Sorangium aterium: one gene and its partner. The main gene of each other region encodes a partner of the protein of the gene in region 2 in a complex. Links are inferred from orthologs where the notes say so. Each region holds a gene or a part of one and is shown on either strand. Other genes may lie near its edges. The genes, in order: POL72_RS09845 and pnp.

What was found.
Region 1: pnp (region 2) and POL72_RS09845 share a complex: the UniProt entries of both Bacillus subtilis proteins name them as parts of the possible RNA degradosome complex. The link is inferred for Sorangium aterium from one-to-one orthologs.

What each region holds. Positions count from the first base shown.
Region 1 is NZ_JAQNDK010000001.1:2,701,197-2,704,495, reverse strand. The notes cover bases 170-3,156. They hold POL72_RS09845 (6-phosphofructokinase), read left to right. Parts: upstream 170-1,094; coding sequence 1,095-2,219; downstream 2,220-3,156. Other genes in these bases: POL72_RS09840 (response regulator), read left to right, coding at 2,449-3,156; POL72_RS09850 (lysylphosphatidylglycerol synthase transmembrane domain-containing protein), read right to left, coding at 170-765. In the rest of the region: more of POL72_RS09850, read right to left, coding at 1-169; more of POL72_RS09840, read left to right, coding at 3,157-3,299. UniProt on the Bacillus subtilis protein: Catalyzes the phosphorylation of D-fructose 6-phosphate to fructose 1,6-bisphosphate by ATP, the first committing step of glycolysis.
Region 2 is NZ_JAQNDK010000001.1:843,056-846,336, reverse strand. The notes cover bases 251-3,219. They hold pnp (polyribonucleotide nucleotidyltransferase), read left to right. Parts: upstream 251-582; coding sequence 583-2,856; downstream 2,857-3,219. Other genes in these bases: pyk (pyruvate kinase), read left to right, coding at 3,145-3,219. In the rest of the region: rpsO (30S ribosomal protein S15), read left to right, coding at 1-25; more of pyk, read left to right, coding at 3,220-3,281. UniProt on the Bacillus subtilis protein: Involved in mRNA degradation. Catalyzes the phosphorolysis of single-stranded polyribonucleotides processively in the 3'- to 5'-direction. Necessary for competence development in Bacillus subtilis.

The DNA of each region.
Region 1 (3,299 bases), 1.9 Mb from region 2 along the record:
GTAGGCGCGCTTGCCGCGGCGCATGTAGATGCGGAAGCCCTGGTGGAACTCGTCCACGCTCAGCAGCAGGCGCGCGGTCGTGGCGCCGGGGGCGGCGAGCGCGGCCTCGGCGCGGGCTCGCAGCCGGGGCACGCGCCGGGCGCCCAGCAGGGCGGCGCGCAGCAGCTTCCCGAGCGGCACCGACAGCGCGCGGACGATCCCCTTGAGGAGGGGCGGGTACGCCGCCGCGGCGATCAGCGCGACGAGGGCCGAGCCGAACATCGCGACGGTGAAGATGAGCAGCCACTCGATCTGCGGGCCCGCCTGCACGACCAGCATCCCGCCCTGCTGGAGCGCGAAGATGACGAGGGCGGACAGGAGGAAGAAGGTGATCGTGCACGAGGCGGTGAGGAGCTCGGCCGTGGCCACGTCGACGAGCCGCATGCCGCCGTGCACGAGCACGGCGGCCTGCGACGGCGCCGCGCCGGCCTGCCCGGGGGTCACCCCGGCGCAGAACATCAGCACGAACTCCGAGGTCACCGCGGTGCGGAGGCGGAGCTCGGGCCAGAGGACGCGCCCGAGGCTCCAGATCCTGAGGCCTCCGAACACGCCCTCTTGCAGCGCCAGCACGGCGCCGACGAGCAGCCAGCCCGGGCGCACGTGCGCGAACGCGGCGGTGAGGCTCGCCTGCTTGTCGTGGATCTCGCTGTAGAGGACGTAAGCGAACGACGCGAGCGTCAGCGTGACGATGAGCTGGATGCCTCGGATCAGGGTGGCGCGGTTCATACAGGGGCACGCAGCCGGGGTGATCGCATGCGCACGCCCCCTATACCCTGTCGCCGGCGCTCGCGACCGTCATGCCTGCGCTCCTCCAGATCGACACCCTCCCCGCGGCGGACCCGACCACACGACGCACGCGCGCGCCGGGTGCGAAGGCCGCTTCGCGCAGGCACGCCCTCCCTCGCCGCGCTCCCTGGGCTCCTCCAGCGCGCCGCGTTCGCCGCCGTCCCCCGTCGTCGCGCCGCCGCATCGTTGCGCGCATCCGAGCCTTTCGAGGCCAGGCCGAGGAGATGTCTATTGCGTCTCCGGGGGCGGCTCGCGATGCTGCGAGCGTCATGGCGGGACGAAAGATCGCTATCAGTACCGGCGGAGGCGACGCGCCGGGGCTCAACGCTGTGATCCGCGCGGCCACGCTCGGCGCGCTCGAGCGTGGCTGGGAGGTCTGGGGGATCCGGCAGGGGTACCGCGGGCTGCTCGACGACGCTCCGGACGGGCTCATCCGCCTGGATCGCGAGCGGGTCCGGGGCATCGCGCACCTCGGGGGCACCATCCTGGGCACCGCGAACCGCGGCGATCCGTTCCACTACCCGACGCCAGGCGAGCACGGGCTCGTGCCCCGGGATCGGTCCGAGGATCTCGTGCGGCGGTTCCGCGCGGAGGGGTTCGACGCGCTCATCTCGGTGGGCGGCGACGGCTCCATGCGGATCGCGCACCAGCTGCTCCAGCGCGGGCTGCCCCTCGTCATCGGCGTACCGAAGACGATCGACAACGACGTCTGCTGCACGGACCTCACGTTCGGCTTCGACACGGCGGTCTCCATCGCGACCGAGGCGCTCGACCGGCTCCACACCACGACCGAGGCGCACGAGCGGATCATGGTCGTGGAGGTGATGGGGCGGCACGCGGGCTGGATCGCGCTCAACGCCGGGATCGCCGGCGGAGCCGACGCCATCCTGATGCCGGAGATCCCGTTCCGGTTCGAGGCGATCGCCGAGAAGATCCGCCTGCGGGAGTCGCGCGGGCGGCGCTTCTCCATCGTCGTGGCGGCCGAGGGGGCGCACGCGCAAGGGGGCGAGCTGATCATCAAGGACGCGGGCGACGCCTTCCGCCGCACCGCCGTGCTCGGGGGCGTGGCCGAGCGCGTGGCGAAGGAGCTCGCGGCCCGCACCGGCAAGGAAGCGCGCTCGATGGTGCTCGGCCACCTCCAGCGAGGCGGCGGACCCACGACGGCGGATCGCTTGCTCGCCCTCCGCTTCGGCGCGGCCGCGGCGCGCTGCCTCGTCGAGGACTGCGGCAGCGGGATGGTGGCGCTGCGAGCGAACCGGATCGAGCTCGTCCCCCTCGAGGAGGTCGCCGGCAAGACGAAGACGGTGCCGCTCGACTCGGACACGGTCGTCACGGCCCGTGAGATGGGCCTGTGCTTCGGAGACGAGGCGCCCGGCCACTTCGTCGCGCCCTGATCGGCGAGCGCGCGGCTCCTCCGCGGTCTTCCCCCTTCCCGGCAAGGGCCATGTAGGATTGTGCGGTATCGCGCCCGGCCGGGCGATTTCCGCTCGGCGCGCCGTCGACAGGATTGGCAGGCGGACGGCGACCGCGCGACCTGAGCTGCGCCGCCAGCCTCGTGTTTGACACTCGTCGAAGGGGGCCGATATCTTGGTTTCCCCTCCGAACCCGCGCACACCCCGGAACATGACGAAAGTCCTCGTATTTGAGAGCGATCCGGCGTTTGCCGGGGAGCTCCGCACGGAATTGGGCCGCCTCGGCTGCACCGTTCAGGTGGTCGACGACGGCAACGTCGGCCTGCAGGCGGCTGCGGCCGAGCGCCCTGACCTCATCCTGCTGTCGATCGAGCTGCCGCGCATGAACGGCTTCTCGGTCTGCAACAAGCTCAAGAAGGACGTGCAGCTCAAGGACGTCCCGCTCGTCATCATGTCGAGCGAGTCGAGCGAAGAGACGTTCGAGCAGCACCGGAAGCTCAGGACGCGCGCGGAGGACTACATTCACAAGCCGATCGCGTTCGGCGAGCTCCTCGAGCACATCCGCAACTATGTCCCGATCGACGGGGACGATGCGGAGGCCGATCCGATCATGATCGACGAGGCCGAGGTGCTCGAGGCCGACATCGACGAGGACTCGGGCGATCCCACGATCATCACGGCCGCCGTGTCCTCGAACGGCACGCCCGCGAGCGTCGCGCCTCCGCCCGCTGCTGCGCCGTCGGTCCCGCCGCCGGTGCCGAGGCCGCCGTCCGCCGCGCCCCCGCCGCCCGCCGCCGCTGCCCCGTCCGTGGTGCCGCCGTCCGCCGCGCCGAGGCCGCCGTCCGCGGCGCCGAGACCGCTGTCCGCGGCGCCGCCGCCTGCCGCCATACCGTCGGCGCCCCCTGTCGCCGCCGCGCAGGAGCGCGCCCGGGCGTCAGCTCCGCCGAGGCCCCCGCAGGGCGCCGCGCCGCGGTCCGACGTCCGCAAGTCGGACGAGGACATCGAGGAGTTCATCGGCGGCGCGTTCACCCGGCTGATCCGCGACGAGGAGGAGGAGCGGAC
Region 2 (3,281 bases):
CAGCCGCCTCAACCTCCGCAAGTAGTCGCGGATTTCCGGGCCATCAGGCCTGCCGCCCCCGGGCGAGGCGCGCCTCGCACGCTGGCGCTGCGCGAGAGCAGGCGACCCCGCCTGCCGTCTGCCCGCTGGGCCTGTCTGTCCCACCTGCTGATCCATCCCACCACCAGCGATTCACCCCAGCGGCCCGCCCATGTGCGATCGGTCCCGCCCGCGGCCCAGCCCGGGTGCGGCCTGGCTCATCTGCGGCTCCGTGCGCGCCTTTCCGCTCCAGCACCCATGCACACGCGGCCGTTCCGGCCCCTTCCGTTCGGGAGGTTTTGCGGCACGCGCCCCTGAACGCCTGCGTTTTGCGCTGGCGAGAGCGGAGCGGACGCTCTAAGGAGGTCATTCATTGACCACGGACCGGCGGGGCGATCGCGCCTCGCCGTTCCCGAGCGCGGGCTTCGCGCATCTTCGTCTTCGCTTCGTGCGCAGCAGCTCGGCTCCTGCGCAGGAACCGAGGAAGAAGAGCAGCCCCTCGCGCTCGGCGTAGCGCCGCACGCAGCGGCCCTCGCGATCGTGCGAGAGAGAGCTGAAATCCCAATGTTCGTTCGTGAATCCGTCATGGTGGGCGGCCGTGCCCTCACCCTCGAGACCGGCCGCCTCGCCAAGCAGGCCCACGGGGCCGTGCTCGTCACCTACGGCGATACCATGGTGCTCGTGACCGCCGTCTCTCAGGACGAGCGGCCGGGCCTCGACTTCTTCCCCCTCACCTGTGAGTTCGTCGAGAAGACCTACGCCGCCGGAAAGATCCCCGGCGGCTTCTTCAAACGCGAGGCGCGCCAGCGCGAGGAGGAGATCCTCTCGAGCCGCCTCATGGATCGCCCGCTCCGCCCCCTCTTCCCGGAGGGCTTCAAGCGGGACACGCAGATCATCGCGACCGTCCTCTCCAGCGACAAGCAGAACAAGGCGGACGTCCTCGCCCTGACGGGGGCGAGCGCCGCGCTGCACATCTCGGACATCCCCTGGCACGGGCCGGTCGTGGGCGTGCGCGTGGGCCGGCTCGACGGCGAGTTCGTGGCGTACCCCACGGTCGCCGACATCGAGCGCTGCGACATCGACCTCGTCGTCGCCTGCTCGCGCGACGCGATCGTGATGGTCGAGGGCGGCGCGGCCGAGGCGACCGAGACGGAGATCATCGACGCGCTGATGTTCGCGCACGAGACCGCGCAGCCGGTCCTCGATCTGATCGAGAAGATGCGCGCCGCGGTGGGCAAATCGAAGCGCGAGTTCGTCGCGCCGGCGCTGCCGGAGGAGATCAAGCGGCGCGTCGCCCAGATCGTCGACGAGGACCTGAAGGCCGCGACGAAGGTGACCGACAAGAAGGCGCGCTACGATGGGTACAGCTCGCTCAAGAAGAAGCTGACCGAGACGCTGAACGCCGAGCTCGGCGCCGAGAAGCTCCTCCCCCTCCAGGGGCTCGTGAAGGCGGAGTTCGAGGAGCGCAAGGCGCACGTCGTCCGCACCTACGTGATCGAGGAGGGCAAGCGCATCGACGGTCGCGACGGCAGGAGCATCCGGCCGATCATGTGCGAGGTCGGCCTGCTCCCGCGCGTGCACGGCAGCGCCCTGTTCCAGCGCGGCGAGACGCAGGCGATCGTCACGACGACGCTCGGCACCTCGACCGACGAGCAGAAGATCGACGGCCTGATGGGGGAGACGTGGAAGCGCTTCTACCTCCACTACAACTTCCCCCCCTTCTCGACCGGCGAGACGAAGCCGCTCCGCGGCCCCGGCAGGCGCGAGATCGGCCACGGCGCGCTCGCCGAGCGCGCGCTCTCCCGGATGATCCCGGCGCCGGATCAGTTCCCGTACACGATCCGCATCGTGTCGGAGACGCTCGAGTCGAACGGCTCGTCGTCGATGGCGGCCGTCTGCGGCGGGTGCCTCTCGCTCATGGACGCGGGCGTGCCGATCAAGTCGCCCGTCGCTGGCATCGCGATGGGGCTCATCATGGAGGGCCAGCGCTACGCGGTGCTCTCGGACATCCTCGGCGACGAGGATCACCTCGGCGACATGGACTTCAAGGTCTGCGGCACCTCGCGCGGCGTGACCGCGATCCAGATGGACATCAAGATCGCGGGCCTGAGCCGGCAGATCCTGGCGCAGGCGCTGGATCAGGCGCGCGAGGGGCGGCTCCACATCCTGGGCAAGATGCTCGAGACGCTGCCGACCACGCGGCCCGAGCTCAGCCAGTACGCGCCGCGGATCACCACGGTGCGCGTGAAGCCCGACCAGATCCGGCTCATCATCGGCCCCGGCGGCAAGACCATCAAGGGCATCGTCGACCAGACCGGGGTCGCGATCGACGTCGAGGACGACGGCACGGTGAACGTCGCGTCGGCCGACTCCGACGCAGTGAAGAGGGCGCTCGACATCATCAAGGGCCTGACGGCCGAGCCCGAGGTCGGCGCGACCTACAAGGGGACGGTCAAGCGCATCACCGACTTCGGCGCCTTCGTCGAGATCCTCCCGAACACCGACGGCCTGCTGCACATCTCGGAGATGGCCCACACGCGCGTCGAGCGCGTCGAGGACGTCGTCAAGGAGGGAGATTCGCTCGACGTGAAGGTGCTGAGCGTCGATCGCGAGGGGAAGATCCGGCTGAGCCGGCGCGAGCTGCTCCCGCTCCCCGAAGGCGAAGAGGGCGATCGGGCGCGCGAGCGCATGGCGCAGGCGCGCGACGCCGGCCCGCCGCCGCGGCGCGATGGACCGGGCGGGCGAGGCGGCGATCGCGGCGGCGATCGCGGATCGCGGCCCGGCATGGAGCGCGATCGCGGCGGACCGCCGCGCGAGCGCCGAGAGCGCCGCTCCTAGTCACAAGCCCCCCAGGCGGGACCTCATGCCGCGCTGCGGCGCGCGCCCGAGCCCTCCCGCCGCTGACTCCCCCTCAGAGAGAGCCCCGATTCGCAGCGATCCGCGGCCGTGCGCGCGGATCGCCGCCCTCATGCAGGCCAGCGCGCTCCGCTGCTGCGTTGACGCGCGCGTGCGCCGCGCCGCGCTGCGGCTCATCTGCCAGCTGCTTTGTTGGAATCCGGTGAAGTCCGCATGGCTCGTTCACAATCAGGGTAGTGTCGCGACCCCTGCTCGTGGCATGCTCCGCCCGTGCTCGTACGCAGAGCGAAAATCGTCTGTACCATTGGCCCTTCGTGTGACTCTCAAACGACGCTGGAGCAGCTCATCCGCGCCGGTATGGATGTCGCTCGACTCAACTTCTCTCACGGCTCGCATGAGGATCATGG